Regions from separate parts of the Halomonas sp. CnH100-B genome, predicted to be linked through region 4. Evidence: predicted binding sites of a transcription regulator. Region 4 holds the regulator's gene; each other region holds the start of a gene.
The links. Region 4 encodes PhoB, which activates phosphate uptake and scavenging genes when phosphate is short. Its sites were predicted from a motif close to TGTCATANNNNTGTCANA; they were not measured.
Positions count from the first base shown of each region.

Region 1: the regulator PhoB is predicted to act here: its motif matches at 2,777-2,794, upstream of NH398_RS03955 (CYTH domain-containing protein).
Region 2: the regulator PhoB is predicted to act here: its motif matches at 2,390-2,407, upstream of phnD (phosphate/phosphite/phosphonate ABC transporter substrate-binding protein).
Region 3: the regulator PhoB is predicted to act here: its motif matches at 3,497-3,514, upstream of phnD (phosphate/phosphite/phosphonate ABC transporter substrate-binding protein).

Region 1 is NZ_JAMXRX010000002.1:83,013-88,928, reverse strand. Features, by position in the region: gene argA (amino-acid N-acetyltransferase) at 1-561, opposite strand, end outside; gene NH398_RS03965 (inorganic phosphate transporter) at 734-1,999, opposite strand; gene NH398_RS03960 (TIGR00153 family protein) at 2,009-2,689, opposite strand; gene NH398_RS03955 (CYTH domain-containing protein) at 2,826-3,725, shown strand; gene NH398_RS03950 (ion transporter) at 3,767-4,672, shown strand; gene NH398_RS03945 (L-threonylcarbamoyladenylate synthase) at 4,731-5,354, opposite strand; gene NH398_RS03940 (PHP domain-containing protein) at 5,408-5,916, opposite strand, start outside.
Region 2 is NZ_JAMXRX010000007.1:112,453-118,368, reverse strand. Features, by position in the region: gene phnE (phosphonate ABC transporter, permease protein PhnE) at 1-491, opposite strand, end outside; gene phnC (phosphonate ABC transporter ATP-binding protein) at 493-1,296, opposite strand; gene phnD (phosphate/phosphite/phosphonate ABC transporter substrate-binding protein) at 1,440-2,315, opposite strand; gene NH398_RS15535 (sn-glycerol-3-phosphate import ATP-binding protein UgpC) at 2,508-3,563, opposite strand; gene ugpE (sn-glycerol-3-phosphate ABC transporter permease UgpE) at 3,566-4,408, opposite strand; gene ugpA (sn-glycerol-3-phosphate ABC transporter permease UgpA) at 4,436-5,320, opposite strand; gene ugpB (sn-glycerol-3-phosphate ABC transporter substrate-binding protein UgpB) at 5,406-5,916, opposite strand, start outside.
Region 3 is NZ_JAMXRX010000007.1:81,079-86,994, forward strand. Features, by position in the region: gene phnE (phosphonate ABC transporter, permease protein PhnE) at 1-596, opposite strand, end outside; gene phnE (phosphonate ABC transporter, permease protein PhnE) at 659-1,486, opposite strand; gene phnC (phosphonate ABC transporter ATP-binding protein) at 1,483-2,358, opposite strand; gene phnD (phosphate/phosphite/phosphonate ABC transporter substrate-binding protein) at 2,482-3,447, opposite strand; gene NH398_RS15400 (bifunctional diguanylate cyclase/phosphodiesterase) at 3,549-5,303, opposite strand; gene NH398_RS15405 (alkaline phosphatase D family protein) at 5,423-5,916, opposite strand, start outside.
Region 4 is NZ_JAMXRX010000004.1:409,250-415,165, forward strand. Features, by position in the region: gene cysZ (sulfate transporter CysZ) at 1-1, shown strand, start outside; gene NH398_RS11525 (hypothetical protein) at 75-395, opposite strand; gene NH398_RS11530 (hypothetical protein) at 962-1,258, opposite strand; gene phoR (phosphate regulon sensor histidine kinase PhoR) at 1,612-2,904, opposite strand; gene phoB (phosphate regulon transcriptional regulator PhoB) at 2,907-3,596, opposite strand; gene ubiA (4-hydroxybenzoate octaprenyltransferase) at 3,708-4,598, opposite strand; gene NH398_RS11550 (chorismate lyase) at 4,637-5,209, opposite strand; gene NH398_RS11555 (FAD-dependent oxidoreductase) at 5,297-5,916, shown strand, end outside.

The sequences.
Region 1 (5,916 bases), on a different contig from region 4:
GGCATCTAAATCGAACACTTCACCCGTGCTGGAAAACCCCAGCGGCGGTAGCAGCACGAGCGAGCCTTTTTCCAGCAGCCCCTCGATGGCGCTGGCGCGCACCCGGCGCACTTCGCCGCTGTGGTCAAAATCCACCCCTTCGCGCACGCCCAGCGGCTTGGCGGTGACCAGGTTGCCGGAAATCACGCTGAGCTCAACGCCGTGCAGCGGCGTGCTGGGCAAGCCAAGAGAAAGCCGCGCTTCCAGCCATAGCCGCTGGTGCGCCGCGACCTGCTCGACGTGGGCCATCACGGCGCGATCCGCGACCCAGCGGCCATCCACTCGGGTGGGTTCGACACCGGCGGCCGTCAGCGCTTCATGCACCTGTGGGCGAATGCCGAACACCACGACCAAGCGGACCCCCAAGGTGTGTAGCAGCGCCAAGTCCTGAATGAGCTGCTCCCCTCGGCCAGAGGCCATGGCTTCGCCTTCGATCAGGATGACAAAGGTTCGTCCCCGGTGGGCATTGATGTACGGGGAAGCGTTACGAAACCAATCTACAAAGGGGAAACGAGTGTCCAAGGGCCGCTCTCCGGCAGCAGGTGAATGAAGATGTCGCTATTTACTTTAACAGAGCACCAAAAACAGCGGCACCTTCCGTTGCAAAGATCTTATGCAAAGACCGTTTGCGAGAAGGTGCCGCTGGGGAGGTGCCCGTTAGCCTTGGCCAACCGGGCACGATGACATCCGGTGATTAACCAAACATGCCTTTGAACATGAAGAAGAACAGAATGGCCAAGCCAGCCCCGGCGGGCAGCGTGATGAGCCAGGACATGGCGATGGTGCCAATCACGCGCAGGTTCAGCGCCGCCATCCCCCGCGCCAGCCCTACGCCCAGCACCGCGCCTACTAGGGTGTGCGTGGTCGAGATCGGCAGGCCGGTGCCCGAGGCCAGCACCACCGTGGTTGCCGCCGCCAGCGTGGCCGCGAAACCACGGCTCGGCGTGAGTTCGGTGATGCCGGTGCCAACCGTCGCGATGACTTTATGACCGTAAGTCACCAAGCCCACGACGATACCGCCGCCGCCCAGTACCAGGACCCACCAGGGCACCAGCGCCGACGCTTCGATTTCGCCGCCGGTTTGCACCACGCTGATCACTGCCGCCAGCGGGCCCACCGCGTTGGCCACGTCGTTAGACCCGTGCGCAAACGCCATGGCGCAGGCGGTGAAGATCATCAGCACGCCGAACACGCGCTCTACGTTGGCGTAACCAAAATGGTCGTTGGCGCTCTTTTCGAACTTGATGCGGCGCTGCATCAGCATGCCGATGCCCATGATCACCAGACCCAGCAGGATCGAGAGCAACAGGCTCTGGTTGAAGGTGAGGTCGAGCCCCACGTGGGAGAGGCCCTTGGTCAACGTCACCATGGCGACGATGAAACCGACCAGGAACACATAGCCCGGCACATAGCGTTTGGCGGCGGTGAACGGGTTGTCGTTCTCGAAAATCAGGTGGTGGACCGATTTGAACAGCACGAAACCGATGGTACCGGCGAGCAGCGGGGACACGACCCAGCTTGCGGCAATCTTGGTCACCGCGCTCCAATCCACGGTAGACGCGCCCAAGCCTGCCACCGCGAAGCCCACGATCGCCCCGACGATGGAGTGCGTGGTGGATACGGGCCAGCCTTTCATGGAAGCGACCAGCAGCCAGGTACCGGCGGCCAGCAGCGCAGCCAACATACCGTATACCAGTAGCTGCGGGTCTTCTTGAAGCAGTTCGGGGTCGATGATGCCTTTACGGATGGTGTTGGTGACTTCGCCACCCGCCAGCCAGGCACCCAAGAATTCAAAAATGACGGCAATCAGGATCGCCTGTTTGATGGTGATCGCTTTCGACCCCACCGAGGTTCCCATGGCGTTAGCGACATCGTTGGCACCTACGCCCCACGCCATGAAGAAGCCGAACAAACAGGCCAGAATGATAAAAATGTCACCGTGCTGGGCAATAATCTGCATGAGGTTCCCTTAGCGTGCGGTCAAAATCTGCAGGCGGCTGCCCACGCGTTCTGCGCGGTCAGAAACTTCACCGACCCACTCGATGATCTTGTAAAGGAAGATCACATCCACCGGCGGTAGCTGGCTCTCCAGCTCGAAAAGTTGACGACGAATCGCCACCTGCTGGCTGTCGGCCTGGTGTTCGAGGGTGTGCAGTTCGCGGATCATGTTCTGCATGACATCGGAAACGTTGCGACCAAAACCGGATTCCAGCAGGTCTTTCAACTCTTCCAGCGCTTGGCGCGCTTGGGCCACGCAGGCCACACTGGTGCGCATGTAGTCGCGCATCGGCTCGGCCAGTTCGTTGGGCACGCGCATTTTACGGCCCAGCATGATGCCGGTAATGTCGCGCACTTTGTTGGCAATTTTGTCCTGCACGCTGATCAAATCGAGCAGGTCGGAGCGCGAGACGGGTAGGAACATGGTGTTCGGCAGGTTCAGCCGCAGCTCTGTCTTCAGGGTGTCGGCATCATGCTCTAAGCGCGTGACGTTCTCGCGCAGTTCCGCTGCCGTGTCCCAATCACCGGCCAGCGTTGCCTCGAAGAACGGCAGCAGTTGGTCGGCACATTCATTGGCCTTGACGATGTGGGCCAGCAACGGCTGGAATGGCGAGCGGCCAAACATCGCGGAAAAAGGGTTGGAGGTTACCATATAGCCTTTAGCCTGTTTTCGGGGAGCCTGGAAATGGCGGGCGCCAGTATAAAGAGTGCGTCCGCCGCCGTCATGAAAAGTTCACAATGTCATCAAAAATTAACCAAAATGTCACAATAATGAGGTGGCGATTGTCATGAAAGAGTCAACCAACGCACCAGCGCCCACCGAGGTGGAACTCAAGCTGGCACTGCCGCCCAGCCAGCTGTCAGCGCTGTTACACCACTCCGTCCTTGCGGGCACGCAGCCGGTTCAGCAGCGGCTTGCCAACACCTACTTTGACACCCCGGCGGGCGATCTTGCCGCCGCGCAGGTGGCCGTACGCCTGCGCAACATCGACCAGCAGGTGCTGCAAACCGTCAAAACGGCGGGCCAGGGCGGCGGCGGGCTCTCTAGCCGCGAGGAGTGGGAGTGGCCTGTACCGACCGCCGACCTAGACCAAGCGGCACTGGCCAAGCTGCCGCCGTTTCAAGGCGCGCTGGGCGAGTGCATTGCGGCGCTGCGCCCCACATTGAGCACCGATTTCACACGCCGTAGCTGGCCATTGGTATGGCAAGGCAGCCATATCGAGCTGGTGCTGGATGAAGGGGAGATCGTCTGCGGTCGCGCGCGTGCGCCCATTTGCGAGGTGGAGCTGGAGCTGAAAGCGGGCGACCCTGCGGCGCTATGGACGCTCGCCGTCGAGCTGGCCAGCGACGTACCGCTGCGCCCTTCCGATACCAGCAAGGCGGCGCGTGGCAACGCCCTTGGGCGCCAGCAGTGGCCACTACCCGCCGCAACGCGCCCTGCCGAATGGCTACACCGCGCCACTGTCGCGCTGGATGCCTACCACGACAGCCAAGACGCGGCGCACCTCAGCGCCGCACAGCAGGCCTTGGATGCGCTGGCCCAGCATCCGCAGCTCGATGGCGCAGCACGAAGCGAGGCCGCCACGCTGCCTAGCGCGCTGGATAGCCAAGGCATGCCATCCACCGCGTATGGCGTGGCTGCGTTAAATCTGGCCCGTCGCTTGGCTCACGAAACCGCGCTACGCTAACGACACTGCACGATTGATTAAGCCTACTTCAGGATGACGCGATGAGCTTTCCTCTCACTCCCGGTGCCGACGGACTTCGCACCCGGCTGTTCCACCTTATCTTCGAATCCGATACGCCGGGGGCAAAGGCGTTCGACATTGCGCTGATCGTCGCTATTCTGCTGAGCGTGACGGTGATTTTGCTGGGCAGCATCGAGATCTATGCCGAGCGTTACGGGCATATCTTCTTCTACATCGAGTGGGCATTCACGCTGCTGTTTAGCCTGGAGCTGCTGGTGCGCCTCTACTGCCTGGAGCGCCCCACGGTCTACCTCAAGAGCTTTTACGGTATCGTCGATGTCGTGGCGATCATCCCTACCTGGCTGGTGCTACTGGTGCCGGGGGCGCATGGGCTGGTGATCGTGCGAATTCTGCGCGTGCTGCGCATCTTCCGCATTTTGCGGCTGATGGAGTTCGTGGGGGAAGGCAGGCTACTGCTGGATGCACTCAAGCGCAGCCTGCGCCAAATTCTGCTCTTTTTCAGCAGCATTCTCATGGTCGTCACGCTGTTTGCCGCGTTGATGTACACCATCGAATCGCCGGAAGCGGGCTTTACCAGCATTCCCATGTCGATGTACTGGGCCATCGTGAGCATGACCACCGTGGGCTATGGCGATATCGTGCCGGCCACGTCGCTGGGCAAGGCGATTACCGTCATTCTGATGCTGATTGGTTACTCGATCATCGCCGTGCCCACCGGGGTGTTTTCTGCCCAGGTGATTCGCTCGATTCGTGAAGACCGGTATTCGGAAGAGGCCTGCCCCGGGTGTGGCCATGACCGCCATGAAAAGCGCGCCCGCTACTGTCTGCGCTGCGGCACCTGGCTGGATGAAAATAGCGAAGACCCGCGCAAGAAAGCGCAGAAAAAGGATGACGATCCCGACGACGAAGCCCCGAGCGATTCGTAGCGCTCTGGCAAGACGACGGGGGCGCTAAGCGCCCCCGTCGTGTAGACGCGTTTGCGTGTCAATCTTGAAACGGCGTAATGTCGCCACGCCCTTCCCGCACGATTTTCGGCGGCAGTTCACGCAGGTCGATCACGCTGGTGGGATCGAGGTGGCAAGCGCCGCCGTCGATGATCAGGTCGAGGTGAGCGCCAAAGCGGTCGCGAATCTCCTCGGGGTCGCTCATCGGCAGCGCTTCACCCACGGGAATGAGCGTCACGCTCATCAGCGGTTCACCCAGCGCTTCGAGCAGCGCATGGGTAATCCGGTGGTCGGGCACCCGCACGCCGATGGAGCGACGTTTGGGGTGCAGCAGCAGGCGCGGCACCTCGGTGGTGGCATCCAGAATGTAGGTGTAGGGGCCGGGCGTATGGGCCTTCAGCAGCCGGAACACGGCGTTATCCACTTTGGCGTAAGTGCCAATTTCCGAGAGATCCGAACACACCAGGGTGAAGTTATGCTTGTCATCCAGCGAGCGCAGCCATTTGATCTTTTCGATGGCCTTTTTCTCGCCTAGATGGCAGCCCAGCGCATAGCCCGAGTCCGTGGGGTACGCCACCACGCCGCCTTTGCGAATGATCTCGGTGGCTTGGTCGATTAGCCGCTTTTGCGGGTTTTCCGGATGTATTTGAAAATATTGGCTCATCGATGACTCCTGGTCAGCATGGGGATGTCTTTCAGCGTAGCTGATCCCGCCGCTTAGCACCCGCGGGCGAGCATGCCGCTGGGGGCGTCACGCAGGTGCGCCAAGCGGGGGTGTTGCCAAATCGGCGGCGCGGCGGTGCGGGGCACCGGGCTCATACTGCCAGGGGCCGCGTGGCTACCGGGAAAGTGAAAATCGCTGCCCATTGAGGCGTACAGCGACCGCTCGACCAGTTGGCGCGCCAGGTCGCGGGTGGTATCGGGGTTTTGCTGTCCACTCACCAGCTCCACGCCTTGGCCACCGGCCTCCATAAAGGCATCCATCAACAGTCCGCGCTTGCGCCGAGTGAGCCCGTAGCGCAGCGGATGAGCCAGCACGGCCACCCCGCCAGAAGCGACGACCCACCCGACCGCTTCGCTGATCTCCGGCCAGTGGGCTTTGACATCGCCCTTCTTGCCGCTGCCCAAGTAGCGCTTGAACGCGCCAGCCCAGTCGGCCACCACGCCCTCCGCCACGAGCGCTCGAGCAAAATCGGGCCGCCCTAGCGGGCGGTCGCTGCCTGCCT
Region 2 (5,916 bases), on a different contig from region 4:
ATCCGCTCTGAGAAAAATCGGGCGGCAAAACCAATCGTATCCATCACGATGGCTAGCACGCCCGCCATCGGGCCTAACCCGACCGCCACGACAAAAATCAGCGCCCAGATAAGGTCTGGAATAGTGCGCATGGTGGCAATCATCAGCCGTGTCATGGAGCGCACCCACGGCGCGGGGGAGGTATTGCGTGCCGCCAGTAGTGCAAACGGCACGCTGAGAATAACGCCCAGCGTCACACCGACAATGGCAATGTTGAGGGTTTCATACATCGACCATGCCAGTACGTCTAAATTGCTGAGATCCGGTGGGAAAGCCCGTCCTATAAAGTGACCTAGGTTCGTCGCCCCGCGTATCAAACGCTCGAGTGTGACATTGGTGGCCATGACGCCCTGAATAAACAGCGCTAAAAAGCCAAGGCTGATGCCCCAAACAAACAGGGAAGGGCGGCGAAACCGGGGAGGTAGACCGGTGGTGGGAAGTTTCGACGGCATATTAGATCGCCCTAAGCGGTTGGCTGGTTGTGGGAGAAGAGGGCGTTTGTTCGACGCGGGTGTCACCTTGATAGAGCGCCTGCATATCGCTCAGCGTGGCCGTCTCACGAGGCGTATCGAGCACTACGGTACCCGCTTTCATGCCCACAATGCGGTCGCCGTACTGTTGCGCTAGCTCTAGCTGGTGCAGCGTACACAGCACGGTGAGTCCACGTTCGCTCACTACCTCTAGCAGCAGGTCCATAATCTCGCGTCCCGCTTTTGGGTCCAGGCTGGCGATGGGTTCATCCGCAATGATGATTTGAGCGTCCTGCATTAGCGTTCTGGCAATTGCGACGCGCTGCTGCTGACCGCCAGACAGTTCACGACAGCTGGCCTGGGCCTTATGGGCCAACCCCACTCGGTCGAGTGACTGCATGGCGCGCTCGCGAAGCTCGTGACTTGCGGTGCAAGAGAGTGTGGACAGTAAGCCAAGACGCTGCTGGCCCAGTGCGCCATACAGCACGTTTTGAAACACGCTGACGTTCTGGACTAAGTTGAACTGCTGAAACACCACACCGATTTTTTGGCGTAGCGTGCGCAAACGCGGTTTGGAAAGCTGCGAAAGCGATTCGTTGAAAATGCGAATATCGCCCTGATCGTGAGGGGCTAAGCCGTTGATACAGCGCATCAGCGTGGATTTACCACAGCCGTTAGCCCCCAGCAAAATGACACACTCCCCTTTGGGGATGCTGAGCGTTAGCCCACGCAGGACATGTAAGCTGCCGTAATGTTTGTGAACATTAGCAATATCGATGGCATTCATACAAAAACCTCCTGCGCGGATGCCAGGAGGGAGAGTGAAACAACAGACATGAGAGACCTACCGTGTCTTGGTACTAACAGAGCCTTCGCTCGTTCAACGCACGTCCCTGTGCGATCACGATAAAGGGAACGGTGGAAAACGAATTAAAGGGCTATGCCCGCCGCTTCGTAGGCCTGACGCACGACATCGTAATCTTCATTGGTGCGGTCAAAGCCCAGCGAGGAGTCGCGGTTCAAAAACTTATCTTCGTTGCGGTCGGTGGCAATCAGCGCGTTCCACAGGGTGTCGCGGTTCTCTTCCAGGGTGCTGCGTAGCGCTGTTTTACAAGCGTCGTCTAGCGAGCCGCGCATCACCACCGGGTCACCGGGTAAAACATCGCTGGTGGCAATCACACGGTATTCGCCGTCCGGGTCCATCGCCTGGATCTCTTCGATATCGCGGTTACCGCCACCCATGGCATCCACATCGCCGTTAACCAGCGCGGCGATACGGGCATCGCCCGCCATAATGATCTCAAGGTCGCGATCAATATCCAGGCCCGCATCAACCAGCATTTGGCTTGGGAAAATATGGCCGCTGGTGGAGCCCACATCTTTCAAAGCAACGCGATGGCCTGCCAGGTCTTCCAGCGACTGAATATCGCTATCGGCGGGAACATAAAAGCTGCTGCCGTAGTGGGGGCGCTCAATCGCAAACAGAATTTCAATATCGCTTTCGCGGTCGAACAGGACGAACTCAGACGGCCCCGCAAACACAAGGTCCACGTCATCATACTGCAGCGCGGTACCTGCCGCCGTGCGGTTGCTCAGGCTAAACATCTCAAGCGTGAGGCCGGTGGTCTCTTCAAACGCTTCAGCAAAGGGGCCAAACGCCTCTTCGAGTGGGCCCATGCCCTCGATACCCGTATCGGCCATGCGGATAGGGTTAGGGCAAACGTTGCTGAGATCGCTATTGGCTTGGGCTGTGGAGACCGTGAAAGTGGTGGCCGCTACCGCCAGTGCTATTAGAGTTTTCATCATGGAGCGTTTCCTGAAACGTTGAAGGTGCTGCCTGGCGAATGGAAACAAGCAGCAGGTTAAAGTGTGTTTCAGGTTGTCAGCCCTCTGTGACATTCGAGTGTCGTCCATATGACGTTATGATCACGTGACGATGACAGGCTGCTGGTAAGGAAGCCGCTACGCCTCAGGCGAGTCTCTCCCAAGGCGTAGAGGTTAGTGCGAGGTACGTTTACCAGTGGTGCTGTTGAACGGGTGAAGTGCATCGCTGGTGACGTACACCTGCAGCGTTTCACCTTCGCTGACCGGCGGCTGGCCTGTGGTACGCACCACCGTGGGTTGGTCGCTGCCTGCCAAGTTCAGGTAAAGATGGCTCTCTGCCCCGGCGGCTTCAAACAGCATCAAGGTAGCGTTCAGCGTTATATAGGGCGCGGCTGGCGGGGCGAGCAGCATATCGTCCGGGCGGATGCCGACGGTATCAGTCTCTTTCGGCAACTGACTCAGCACGCCCTGGGTATCCTGCTGAGCAAGGTAATCCAGCGGCAGCATGTTCATGGCCGGGGAGCCAATAAACTCCGCTACAAACATGGTAGCTGGGCGGGCGTAGATCTCCATCGGGGTGCCCACCTGCTCGATTTGCCCGGCATTCAGCACCACGAGCCGGTCGCCCAGCGTCATCGCTTCGAGCTGGTCATGGGTCACGTAGAGGCTGGTGGTTTTTAACCGCCGCTGAAGCTGCTTGATCTCGACGCGCATCTGCACGCGCAGCTTGGCATCAAGGTTAGAGAGCGGCTCGTCAAACAGAAACGCAGCGGGCTCGCGCACTAACGCACGGCCCATCGCCACCCGCTGGCGCTGGCCGCCGGAGAGCTTGCGCGGTTTGCGCTCCAAAAAGTCCTCAATCTCCAGCATCTTAGCCGCCGTGCGCACCCGCTGGTCGATGTCGTCTTTCTTGAAGCCGCGATTCTTCAGGCCATATGCCAAGTTGTTGTACACCGTCATATGCGGGTAGAGGGCGTAGTTTTGGAACACCATGGCGATATCCCGCTCGGCGGGCTCTAGCTGGTTCACTACACGCTCGCCGATTTTCAGGGTGCCCTCGGTGATGGTCTCCAGACCTGCCACCATGCGCAGCAAGGTGGATTTACCGCAGCCGGAAGGCCCGACCAGCACCACAAACTCGCCGTCCTGAATGTGTAAATCGACCCCTTTGACCGCTGTTACGTTGCCCGCGTAGGTTTTTTTTAGCCCTTCCAAGGTAATGCTGGCCATGGTTATTTCTCCGTCTCGGTCAGGCCTTTCACAAACAGGCGTTGCATAAACAGAATCACTAATACCGGTGGCAGAGCCGCCATCACCACGGCGGCCATAATGAGGTGCCACTGGGGGTTCTCTTCAGAGGTCATGCGCTGAATGCCCATCACAATGGTGTAGTAGTCCGGGTCGGTGGTGATCAACAGCGGCCACAGATACTGGTTCCAGCCGTAAATAAACATGATCACGAACAGCGCGGCGATATTGGTGATTGAGAGCGGCATCAAAATGTCTTTGAAGAATTTCAGCGGGCCTGCGCCATCCACCCGGGCCGCTTCCAGCATCTCTTCGGGGATGGTCATAAAAAACTGCCGAAACAGAAACGTCGCGGTGGCGGAGGCAATGAGCGGTATCGACAGCCCGGCAAAGCTATTGAGCATGTTGAGGTCCGCGACCACCTGGAAGGTAGGAATAATGCGTACCTCCACCGGCAGCATCAGGGTAAGAAAGATGAGCCAGAAGAAGAACATCCGAAAGCGGAAGCGGAAGTACACAATCGCAAACGCGGAGAGCAGCGAGATCGACAGCTTACCCACGGTAATCGCCATGGCCATGATAAAGCTGTTCCATAGCATGGTGCCGGCAGGCGGTGCGCCCGCGTTAGACACGCCGGATTGCCACATGCGGGTAAAGTTTTCGATGCCGTGGGCACCGGGCAGCATCGGCAGCGTGCCGCGCAGCAGGTCGCCCGGCGCTTGGGTCGAGGCCACCAGCGCCACGTAGACGGGAAATACCACCACCGCGACGCCGACCATCAGCGTTAAGTGGGCAAAAAAGTTCGCCCAGGGACGATTTTCAACCATGACAAGACTCCAGCAGTCAGCCTGCGACTAATAGTTCACCCGGCGCTCGATAAAGCGGAACTGCACCACCGTGAGTGCCACGACAATCACCATCAAAATCACCGACTGCGCGGCAGATGACCCCAGGTTCAGGCCGACAAAGCCATCGGCGTACACTTTGTACACCAGCGTGTTGGTGGCCTGAGCGGGGCCGCCTTGGGTAGTGGCGTGAATAATCCCGAAGGTATCGAACATCGCGTACACCACGTTCACCACCATCAGGAAGAACGTGGTCGGCGACAGTAGGGGGAACACAATGGTCCAGAAGCGCTTCATGGGGCTGGCACCATCAATGGCGGCGGCTTCGATAAGCGATTGGGGGATCGACTGCAGCCCGGCCAGGAAGAACAGAAAGTTATAGGAGATCTGTTTCCAGGCGGCGGCAAAAATCACCAGCAGCATGGCGTCCGCCCCCGAGGTGCGGTGGTTCCACTGATAGCCCACCATATCTAGCATGTAAGGCACGATGCCGATGGAGGGGTTGAAGATAAACCACCACAGCACCCCGGCGATGGCGGGGGCAATGGCATAGGGCCACACTAGCAACGTGGTGTAGGTGCTGCGCGAGCGAATCATGCGATTCACCGTGCAGGCTAGCAGCAGCGCCACTGCCATGGAGAGCAGCGTTGTGCCAACTGCAAACACCACCGTCACCGAGAGTGAGTTGAGGTAGTTGCCGTCACGGAACAGGCGGGCAAAGTTATCCAACCCGACAAAGGTGGTGCGTAGGCCAAACGCGTCTTCACGGAGCAGCGATTGGTAGAGCGCTTGACCGGCAGGCCAGATAAAGAAAATCAGCGTGATAATGACCTGAGGGGCGAGTAGCGCATAGGGCAGAAAGCGCCCTGGAAAGGTCATGCGTTTGGTTTGCATAAGCGACGAAACCTGCGATTAACAGACGGCACTAATAACGACATCGCCGCCTGCCTAAAAGGCAGACGGCGATGCCGGTGCTTACTTACTGGTTCGCGGATTCAAAATCGCGCAGTAGTTGGTTGCCGCGCTCTACCGCCGCATCGGCCGCTTCCTGGCCTGATTTGCCTCCGGTCATCACTGCTTCCATCTCCTCAGAGATGATGTCGCGGATCTGTACGAAGTTACCAAAGCGCAGGCCTTTGGAGTTCTCGGTGGGCTCGTTCAGCGTCATCTGCTTCAGCGAGGTATCCGCACCGGGGTTCTCATCGTAGTAGCCCTGCTCTTGGCTCAAGTCCCAAGCGGCTTGAGTAATCGGCAGGTAGCCGGTTTGCTGGTGCCATTCGGCCTGTACTTCCGGCTGAGAGAGGTACTCGAAAAACGCTGCGACGGCGGCGTATTCGTCATCAGTGTGGCCCTGCAAGGCCCAAAGTGTTGCCCCCCCAATGATGGAGTTCTGCGGCGCGCCTTCTACGTCAGCGTAGTAGGGCTGCATGCCAAAGCCCACTTCAAAGTCGGCGTTGGCAGCCACGTCTGCACGAGAGGCAGACGAACCG
Region 3 (5,916 bases), on a different contig from region 4:
ATTTGCGGCAGCACGCCGTAGTTCATCACCTGCAGGCGGCTGGCGCCCGTGGCGCTGATGGCTTCCACCGGTGTGGGATGGATCTCCTCAATGGCTTCATAGAGCAGCTTGCCCACAAAGCCAATCGAGCGCAGCGCGATGGCGATGATGCCCGCCAGCACGCCAGGGCCAAGAATGGTCACCAGCAGCATCGCCCAAATCAGCGAGTTGATCGAACGCGACGAGACGATGATGGTCAGCGCCAAGCTGCGCACGAGCGGATGCGGCGTGGTGTTACGCGCGGCTAAAAACGCCACCGGAAACGCCATCATAATGCCCAGCGCGGTACCCAAGGTGGCGATATTGAGCGTGTCCCACATGGGTTTCCAAAGCTCGCTGGCGTACTCCCAGCGGGGCGGCATCATACGGCTAATCAGGTCGCTACCCTGGCGGCCAGCGTCTTCCACAAACACCCACATGGTGTTGTCAGAGATCACTTTCCAGCAGAGTAAGAACAGGCTAACGCCCGCCAGCCAAGCGAGGTACTGCAACCACTGGGCGCGGGTGGTGCGCCGCTGCCACTGTGGCACACCGTTTGAGGAAGTTGACACCGGCATGGAGAATTCCTTTTACCTTCAGGCTTTACGTAAAGGGTGGGCAACAAGCGTTTGACGGCGCGCTACTGCGTCCAGCGACGCACATGGCTGGAGGCGTACTCACTCATCAGCACAATGGCGATGATGATCAGCAGAATCGCGGCCGAGGTGCCGTACTCGTAGCGGCTGAGCGAGGTGTTGAGCGTCGCGCCAATCCCCCCCGCACCGACAATGCCGATCACCGACGACTCGCGGAAATTGATATCCAGCCGGTACATGGAAAGCCCGATCAACCGCGGCACCACCTGTGGCTGCACGGCGTGGTTCATGGTTTGCCACCAGCTCGCCCCGGTGGCGCGCACGGCTTCTACCTGTTTCCAGTCGAGGTCTTCGATATCTTCTGCCAGCAGCTTGGCCATAAAGCCGATGGTGGCAAAGGCCAGCGTGAGCATGCCTGCAAAGGGGCCAAAGCCGAACATCACCACGAACAGAATGGCAATGATCACTTCTTGAAAGGTGCGCGAGACGGCGATGATGGCCCGGCATACCGCATAGATAGGTAATGGCGCGATATTGCGCGCAGCCCCTAGCCCCACCGGGATGGCCAGCAGAACCCCAATCACCGTCGAGGTCAGCGTCATGGTCAGGCTTTCCATCAAGCCCGCCAGAATATCGCTTTGGCGGCTGACAAAATCCGGCTGCAAAAACGCGCCGAGAAAGTTCAGCGCACGCCCGGCACCTTCCGCCACCCGCGCCCAGTTCACTTCCACCGATGCCAGCGCCAGCATCAGGTACACCACGCCACCCAGCGCCAGCGCCCAACGCAGGCGGCGGCTCTCTATCAGCGGCAGCCGACGCCACTGGCCTTGGCGGGCGGCCTGCTGGCGGGCTTGAGCGTCCGTCGTGCTCATTGCGCGCCTCCACTCGCTAAGCGGTTCTGGCGCGGCGTGTGTGGTGCCGTGGCTGCCTGGGGCGGCGTGGCGTTAGACGTAGCGCCGCTGCCCTCCTCCTCGTCATCATCGGCAGGCTCAGGGGTGGTGTCCCAATCCTCTTCGCCGTAAATAGTGGTCAGCATCTCGCTGGTCAGATCGCTGGGCTTACCGTCGAAAACGATCTCCCCGGCGCGCAGCCCGACGATGCGATCGGCAAACTGCTGGGCCAACGCCACATCGTGAATGTTAATGATGGCGGCCAGCTCGCGCTCGGCGCACAGCTCGCGAATCAACCGCATGATTTGGCGAGAGGTTTTAGGGTCCAGGCTCGCGGTGGGTTCATCCACCAGCAGCAGTTTGGGGCTTTGCAGCAGCGCTCGGGCAATGCCCACCCGCTGACGCTGGCCACCGGAGAGCGCATCGGCGCGCTTATCGATCGCGTGGGGCAGGCCTACACGCTCAAGCAAGCGAAACGCTTCTGCCACGGCTTCCTGCGGGTAGCGGCGTAAAAAACTGCGCCAGAACCCTACATAGCCCAGCTGACCAGAGAGCACGTTCTCCATCACGCTCAGGCGGTCCACCAGGGCGTACTCTTGGAAAATCATCCCCATGGAGCGGCGGGCATGGCGCAGGCGGCTGCCTGAGAGTTTCGTCAGCTCCACGTCTTCCAGTCGAATGCTGCCTTGGGTGGGCTCTACCAGACGATTCACGCAGCGGATCAACGTGCTCTTTCCCGCGCCAGACGGGCCAATAAGTGCCATAACCTGCCCTTTCGGCAGCGAGAGCTGGATATCGGTCAGCGCGCGGTCGCCGGTCGGGTAACGCTTGCCAACGCCGGTGAGTGTCAACATGGGGGATGCCTCAATCTCTTATGCGTCCGTGCTTGCGTTCACAAGCACGTCTCTAATGGCTACATAGCGGCTCGGCCAGGAGGTCGCCCTCCTGGCCGAGAAAATCATGGAACGACCGATGGATTAGTCGCAGTCGTACGTCACACCGTTGGCATCGGCGATGGTACGAATCACTGACCAGTTCTCTTGGTAGGTGATCGGAATGAACTGAGCTTCACCGGAGTTGGCGAACTCGGCTTCCAGCGGTGTGCCTTCCCAGTCGTAGCTGAAGAACGCATCCTGAATCTGCTCGGCAAGCTCCGGGCTCAGGTTGTGCGCCAGACCATAGGCCGTGGTGGGGAAGGTTTCCGAGGTGTAGATGACGTTGTAATCGCCTTCGCTCACCACATCGCGTGACAGCATGCGCTTGGCCACAGAGTTGGCAATGGCAGCGGCGTCATAATCTTTGTTCACCACGCCCAGGATGGAGTTGTCGTGAGAGCCAGAGAAGGCGGTCTCGAAATCTTCGCCCGCTTCCAGGCCGTACTCGGAGCGCAGCAGCGCGGAAGGCGCGCGGAAACCGGAGTTGGACGTTTCGGAGGTAAACGCCAGCTGACGACCGGCTAAGTCTTCCACCGACTCGATACCGCTATCGGGGTAGGTGATGATTTCCATCTCGTAGCCGAAACTGCCGTCTTCCGCCGCCATCATGGCGAAGGGGCGGAAGCCACCGCAGTTGACTGCCACCGGCACACCGCCCGTGTTGAAGCCCGCCACGTGGAGGCGACCAGCGCGCAGCGCTTCCTGCTGGGCAGCGTTGGACTGCACCGGGAAGAACTGGACGTTTTTACCAGTGGCTTCGCTCAGGTGATCCAGGAAATCGGCCCAAACGTCGGCATACACGGCCGGATCTTCAACCGGCGTGTAAGCAAATACCAGCGTATCCGGATCGACCCACTGCGACTCATCGCTGGGCACGTCGGCGATCATGTCGCCGTCGTTGTCCATGTAGCGCGAAGAAAGATCAGCAGAGGCAGTGACCGCTGCCAGTGCAAACGCGCCCGCAACGGCGGCGCTCAACAGCGTACGAGAGAAAGAGAGAGTATGCATGCATCACCTAAGCGAGTTAAGAAGTGTTAACGCCATAGTGGCGAGCCGATGTGACAGCCTCGGGACACTCTCATGACGCCTAGGTGACGAATCCGTGACGACTAACAGTCGCCGCCCACGCAGCAGCCGCGCCGCTCCACGAACAGGCTGTTGCCGGCGATTTTCTTGGCCTGATGCTTCAGCTCCGAGAGCTGCGCAGCGATATCCAGCGCCTTGCAGGGAGCGGGGTCGGTAATCGGCTTGACGGCAATCGAGACGCTGACGAAGGGGAAGAATGTCACGCCGCCCTGGCGGCTTTCGATGGAGATCCCGCCCTGAAGACGGTCACTCTCCTCGTAAAAGCCAGGCGCCATCACTTCGAAAGAGTGGAGAATCTGCTGGCAGACGCTTTCCCAGTGTTCCAGCGGCAGCAACATCATGAAATCGTCGCCGCCGATATGGCCGATAAAGCCGCCGGCACTCTCCACCTGCGCCTGCAGCAATCGGGACAGTGAGATGATCACGTGGTCGCCGCGGGCATAGCCGTAGGCGTCGTTAAACGCCTTGAAGTTATCCAAATCCACGTAGGCCGCCGCGAAGCCGCTGCCTTGGGATAAATACGAAGCCAAGGTTTCGTTGATCAGAATATTGCCGGGTAGCCCGGTGAGTGGATTGGCGTGGCGCGCTTGGCGCACTTGAATCGCGGTAATCTCACGCAGCAGATCGACGATATTGCCCATCCCCAGGTACTGCCCATCGCCATCGACGATGACGAAATCCTCCTGTTCGATGTCGCGGCTGTCGGTGAGCTGCTGGCTCAGCGCCTCTAGGGAGAGCTCCGCATCCGCCACGATCATTTTAGGATCGGCGATCTCCAGCACGCAGCGCTTGGCATACAGCGCGTGGCTGTACTGGTTGGTGAACAGCGTGAGGAAGGCATTGCGGCGCACCACCGCCACGGGAACACCCGCTTCGATCACCGCCACGCAGCGCAGCCGCGGGTCCCCGCGAAAGCGCTCGGCCAGCGTGGGCACCGAACAGCTCGCTGAGACGCTCTTGATCGGGCGTAAAATGGAGTGCGCGGTGCGACCCGCCGGGCTTTTGAGCTGGGTCGTGGCAGGCAGGAGCGTATTGAGCTGCATGGGAGGCTGAAGGCTTGGCCGAGCGAAGTAGAAACCTTGCAGCAGCGCAAGGCCCCTGTCTAGCTCCCATAAACAGAGATGTTCAGCGGCCGTTTCAACGCCTTCGGCGATGAGCTGGCAGTCGAGACTGCGCGCCACGTCCAAAATGGAGCGTAAAAACTCCCGTTTGGCAGGCTCTTTGTCGATCCCTGAGATGAAGTGGCGGTCGAGCTTGACGAAGTCGGGCCGCAGCTCTGACCAGTGGCGCAGGCTGGAGTGCCCGGCCCCCAAATCATCCAACGCGACCTGAAAGCCCATATCGCGGTAGTGGTCCACCGCTTGACGCATCAGTTCGTAGTCATGAATCGGCACGTGTTCGGTCAACTCGATGACCACGCGCTCAGGGGGCAGGCCGCTCTCTTGGATGAAGCTCATCGTCAGCCCTTCGCGGAAATCACGCTCCACGATGGTCAACGGCATCACGTTGAGAAACAGCAGCCCCGGCAGTTCGAGCTCGGCAAACCGACGAATGGCGAGACGCCGACACAGAAGATCCAGCTCGACCAGCAGGCCCGCCTGGGTCGCCACATCGAATAACCGCAGGGGAGAGTGCAGCGGGGACGTTTTTGGCCCGCGAATCAGCGCTTCATAGCCGTAAATGGCCTGCTGATTGGCGTCCACGATGGGTTGGAACAGCACGTGCAGCTCTTCTGCCGCAATAATTTGATTTAGCCACTGCGCTTCTTGTGCGGTCATATGCCTGCTGCCCTATCAAACGTCTACTATCCCTATGATTTGTAACGCTCCATGAGGAAGGTTCTAGGGCAGCAAGCCTGCGTTATTGTGATGACAATTGTATGACAGCTAGCGGTTCTTTACGGGTCGATAGGCACCTTCGGCGGCGGAAAGACCACGTCGCCTCCACTGGCATCGAGCTGGCGAACATCCGTTGGTTTGCCCTGCTCGTCCAGGCTCACCAAACCGATGCCACTGGCGTTCCACAATCGCTCTCCGGCGCTGGCCTGGTCTGGATCGCGGGGGTAGATGCTGAGCTTGCGCCGCTTGGTGAACCAGTTAAGCGGCGACAGCGGCGCGTAGAGCCAGCGGTTCAGGCGGTCAAAGGTATTCAGCAGCTGTTTGGGGAAGGTGTTCTTCACCCCGCTCGACGTGATTTGCCAGAGCTGTGGCGCCCGCTTCTGGCGGCGCACGACGATGTCGTAGGCAAAGGAGTAGTGAACGTCCCCCGAGAGGATCACGTAGTTACCGGGGGTTTTGGAGTGCCGCCAGATATGCAGCAGCACGTTGGCCGCGCCCCGGTGCGCCATCCAGTTCTCGGCGTCGACCACCAGCGGCTTGCCCGCCAGGGTGA
Region 4 (5,916 bases):
ACGACGCGACAGGCAGAGGCATCGCCACAAAAAACCCCGCCTAGGCGGGGTTTTTTAGGGATATAGCGCTGAGCTTACCAACGGATACCGTCACCTTCGTCGCGGTTCAGCTCATTGGCGTCATAGCCCGTTTTGCTGGTCGCTGTGTCGGTTGAATCGTTGGCGCTGCTAGACGTGGAGTAATCCAGCGTGTCGCCTTCGTCATGGGTCAGGTCGCTAGTGGAGTACTGGGCAGGGCCTGACGTATTGTGCGAGCTTGGCTCGATGATGTCGTGACCTGCAGAGCGGTCTTTATTCAATTCAATGGACGTGTGGGCAAAGGCCATTGGGCTTGCAACCAAACCGAACGCAACGCCTAGAACAGCCGTCTTTTTCGCTAACTCGTTGAATAACATTGATACGTACTCCTTTAACATGGAGCCAATCGGCGTAGGCGAGAACCAATGAGCGTCTACGACTAATGGCTAACTTTACACCTAGCTTTTGCATGCAGGATGCCATTTTTCCAAAAAAAAAATAAAAAACCAATAAAAACAAATATTTATTAAATTTAAATAGTGCACAATATAATGTTGCAGCGTCAAAAATACCTCAAAAATATTGTGCAACAATGACACATGCGCCTTCTAAGTGACGCAAAATGACTCACTTTCCCAGAACGCCTCCACAGTCCTTTCATGCTGACGTGCCTCGTAGAGCACTTCGCGTATGTCGTAGGCACAAAAAATTAGACCCCGCAGGGCGGGGTCTTGATCACTCTTACTTGTGAACGATACCGACGTCTGGCTTCCTGTCCTTTTGCGGGATTCCAACCTTGGAGTTCACCCTAACCGGCGTATTGATCGTTGTATGATTCATTCCTTGAATCTTCGAGCATCCTTGCTGTGAGACATCCTTGCCTCTTAAATGCTCAACCTTAAGCGTAAGAGTTTTTTACAGCTTTGCAAATAAATGTTAAGAGTTACATGCCGCTATTTTCTTCCGGCAGCTCCTCGGTGCTGTCATACGTCGCATCCGAGTCGTCGCTCATGGAATTCGGCTCCATGTCGCTGGCATGATCGCCCTCGTCATGGGTTAAATCCTGGTTGTCATGATCAGATGACATGGCCGAGCCGCTGGATTGAGATTCAACCGGTTGCTCATCTGGAGAGATGTTATCGGCCGGGTCGGCAGGCTCTTGGGCAAAAGCCAGTGGGCTCGCTACCAAACCAAACGTTACACCTAAAATACCAGCTTTCTTGAGTAGTTCCTTGGACATCATATTCCGCCTCCTCGATCGCTGTGAAATACCGCTTTAAAAGGAAGAGTGACTTCGTGTCTTACCAGTTCCTGCGGTAATCTTCCTTACTCATAACGTTGCAGCCGATATGCCAACAATCCGCGCATCAAAAAAAAGACATTAAAATACAAATACTTATGAAAAATATCACCGTGCCAAAAGTAGGCTTAGCATGGAATCGAAAGCGAATACGGTGGCTACATATGGCACATGCGCGTTGTTTGACCATGCTTACATGCCAATATGGCACACTTATACATAGATTATGCAAACCAGAGAGAGGGCAGTAACGCGTAGGTGAGGAGAGAGGCGCAGGTGGCCCGATCGACGCGTTAGTCGTGGACTACCCGCGTAGCCGGGAACACGCAGCGGAACAGCGCTCCCTCACCGGGCAATGACTCCACTTGGAGCTGCGCGTCGTGGCGTAGTAGAACGTGTTTCACAATGGCAAGGCCCAGCCCAGTGCCGCCGGTGGCCGTACTGCGCCCCTTATCGACACGGTAGAAGCGCTCGGTGAGGCGCGGAATATGGACAGGATCGATCCCTTCACCGTCGTCGTCCACTTCGATGCAGGCACTGCCATTGGGCAGCGCCGCCCAGCGGAGGGTGATCTGGCTTCCCGCTGGCGTGTAGCGCACCGCGTTGAACGCCAAGTTGGAGATCGCACTGCGCAGCTCCTGCTCGCTGCCGACTAGGCGCGCTTCGCAATCGAGCACGACCTGCACGCTGTGTTGCTGGTGAGACAGCGCCAGCGCATCGCGGCGAATACTCTCTAGCATCGGCCCTACGGCAAGCGGCTGGTGATCTTCTCCCCCTCGGTCGATTTCGAGCCGAGAGAGTAGTAGCAGGTCGTTGACCAAGTTCTGCATGCGCTTGGTCTGCTCTTCCATCTGACCGATACCTTTGCCCAATCGAGGCGGCAATAGCTCTTTCAAATCGCCGTACGTTTCCAGGTAGCCCGAAAGGACGGTCAGTGGTGTGCGCAGCTCGTGAGACACGTTGGCCACGAAGTCGCGACGCATCTGTTCCAGGCGATGCAGGCGCGTAATGTCCCGGGCCATGACCAAGCGCTCGTCATCACCATAGAGCGTGATTTGATACTGTAAAATGCGTCGCTCGTCGATGGGCGAGGTGAGGGTCAGCGGCTCGCTGTATTCACGGGCATTAAAGTAGCTGATAAAACGCGGGTCGCGCAGCAAGTTGGTAATGTGCTGACCGCGGTCATGGGCCGTTTGCAGGCCGAGCATGTCGGTGGCGGCACTGTTCCACCACTCTAAATCTCCGTGGCGATCCAGCATCACGACGCTATCACGCATCGCCTCAGAGGACTCTTGAATACGCGCGAGGGTGGCTCGCAGGCGGCTTTGCGTTATGCGCTGGCTTTTTTGGTAACGATAAAGGCGGTCGAAGAGTTCGCCCCACATGCCAGTGGCCGCAGGTGGCTCATCGTGGGGGTTCAGCGTAAGCCATTTGAACAGGGCTCTAAGCTGACGAAGTTGATAGACTAAACAGAGCGTCAGACCTGCCGCCAAGCCGAAACCGGGGTAGCCCAGCAACCATCCCAGGCACATCCCTAGGAAAGCCAGCCAGATGATTCGCCACAGTTCACGGCTCCACAGGCGCACGATTACACCCGAGCAGAGAAACGATACCCAGTGCCCCGCACTGTTTGAATCAGATTCTGGTGCGCTTCACCCAGCGCTTTGCGCAACCGGCGAATATGCACGTCCACCGTGCGCTCTTCGACGTATACGTTGCCGCCCCACACCTGATCGAGTAACTGGCTACGGGTATAAGCACGCTCTTGGTGGGTCATGAAAAACTGCAGTAAGCGGTACTCGGTAGGGCCCATCTCCAGGGCCTTGCCGTACGCGCTCACACGATGGCTCACCGGATCTAACAGCAGGCCATTGATTTCGATGGGGTCTTCCACACCACGCGGGGTCGCTCGGCGCAGCACGGCTTTCAGGCGCGCCACCAATTCACGGGGCGAAAACGGCTTGGTGATGTAGTCATCCGCGCCCGCTTCCAGACCCTGAATCTTATTGTCCTCTTCGCCCTTGGCGGTCAGCATGATGATCGGCAGCTCGGCCGTGGCCTCTTCACGCTTGAGACGACGGGCCAACTCGATGCCGCTGGTGCCCGGCATCATCCAGTCCAGCAGCAGCAGGTCGGGCTGGTGATCGACCACCATCGCGTGAGCATCCTGGACGTTGTCCGCTTCAAGCACGCGATAGTCAGCCATTTCCAGCGCCACAGCGATCATCTCGCGAATGGGCGCCTCATCATCGACGATCAGTACGGTCTTGGCGGTCATTCCAGGGCCTCACGGTGTTCTAAGAAAGCTCATCTATGCGAAAACAGTTCAATGACATGTCTGTGACGATAACACCATGACTTAATGACAATTCTATGACACCCAGCATAATTAGCCAGTCACCGGCCACCCGCTAAGCGCGATGCCAGCAAAAACCAAAAGCCCGGACCAGTGATTGTTCAGAAACGCCTGGAAGCAGCGGTCACGTTCCCGATGAGCGATCAACCGCTGCTGGTGGGCAAAGGTAGCCGCCATGCCGATCAGGCCTAGCCAGAAGAAACCGCCTAGCCCAAGCCGTAGCCCCACCCAGGCCAGCAGCGCCAGGGTGGCCAGCTGCAGAAGACCGATGATGGCGCGATCGGCACGACCAAACAGCACCGCCGTGGATTTAATTCCGATCTGTAAGTCATCGTCGCGATCCACCATGGCGTACTGGGTGTCATACGCGACCGTCCAGAGCACGTTGGCACTGAACAGTATCCACGCGTCTAACGGCACCTCACCAAGTACGGCACCAAACGCCATCGGGATCGCCCAGGAGAACGCCGCCCCGAGCACCACCTGGGGAAAATGGGTGTAACGCTTCATGAACGGATAAATGGAGGCCAGCAGCACACCCCCAAGCGAAAGCAGCACGGTAAACCAGTTGGTCAGCAGTACTAAAATAAAGGCGGCGGCCACCAACGCCACAAACAGCAGTTGCGCTTCGGTTTCGCTAATCCGCCCCGTTGCTAAAGGCCTCTGCTTGGTGCGCTTAACATGACCATCAAAGTGGCGGTCGGCGTAGTCGTTCACCACGCAGCCTGCGGCGCGCATCACATATACCCCAGCGATAAAAATCAGCAGCACATCGCGGCCCGGCACGCCCTCGGAGGCGACCCACAGCGCCCATAGCGTTGGCCACATCAACAGCCAGGTGCCGATGGGTCGGTCCAAACGCATTAGCTGTAAGAAATCGGTCAAGCGGGCCCACCCGGTCGGGCGCAACAGAGAACGGTCCATGCTCATGCTTACCTCGTCGAAAAAGTCGCTGCGTTAGCCTAGCGCGACGGCAGGCCCAGTGCATCTGCCATGGTGGATAAAAAATACTCTTGCACGAGTAGCGATAGCCCACCGTGCTCAAAGACCGAGCGCCGCCCCCATAAACTCTGGGCCGCCAGCCCCGGCTGCGAGCGGATAAAGCGCGGCCGCGTCGCCGTCGCTTCTAGCGGGCCGCGCACCAAGTCGGGCTGCTGAAACAACCAGCTGCCTAGCGAGCGCTCACCCAACTTGCCCAGCCCTTTGCCCTGTAGCTGGTGAAGCGGGGCCACCGAACGCGCCACGACCCACGGCGTTTCATCGATACACAGCGCCACCTCGCGCAGCCACGCGTAACGGCGAGGCGCGATGCCAAGCGCCAGGGCTTCATCGCGCTGGGGCAAGCCGATGGTTTGGCGCAGCAAGCGCACCCGAAAAGCGCCCGGCTCACCGGCAGCCATCAGGCGAGCGGTCAATGAATCGGTGGAGGCGACCCACTGCCACCAAACCGTGCTCATGGCTGGCTGAGCGGCGGCTACCGGCAACCACTGAGGAAAGAGCGAAAAAGCAGAAGCGGATAACTCGGGGGCGGTCACCAAAGCCTCCAGGGCAGTCAATTCAGAGCGGGCTAGTGTAACATGGTGCCTTGACTGGCTTTTGTTCCACCGACGTTTGGGGACGGTATGCCCAACTCACACACGACCTATTCCACGCCATCTCACCACTCAGCTGCGCTGGTGATCGTGGGAACCGGTATGGCTGGCGTGGGGCTAGCGCGCGCCCTACGACGCCAGGGAGATACACGTACCATCACCCTGGTCAGCGCTGACAGCGGTGATGACTACAGCAAGCCGCTGCTCTCCACCGGCTTTGCCAAACGCTTGAGCCCCGACAAGCTCGCCCAGCGTGACGCGACGGCGCTGGCCGACGAGCTCGATGCCCAGGTCATTACCCACACCCAAGTCACGCATCTGGATGTGGATAACCAAACGCTGCAGCTGAGCAGCGGCGACACGCTGCGTTACGATAACGTGGTGCTCGCGACCGGCGCGGCCCCCCGCAGGCCGTTCAGCGTGCCCAGCACACTGGCGGAGCGCTGCTTCACCGTCAACGATTTGGACGACTACCGACGCCTGCACGCAGAGCTCGTCCAGCCAAGCCGAGTGGCCATCATCGGAGCCGGGCTCGTCGGCTGCGAATTTGCCAACGACCTGCACGCGGGCGGGCACCTAGTCACCGTGATCGCGCCGGAGAGCGCCCCACTGCCGCGACTGCTACCCGAACCGCTGGGCCATGCGCTGGC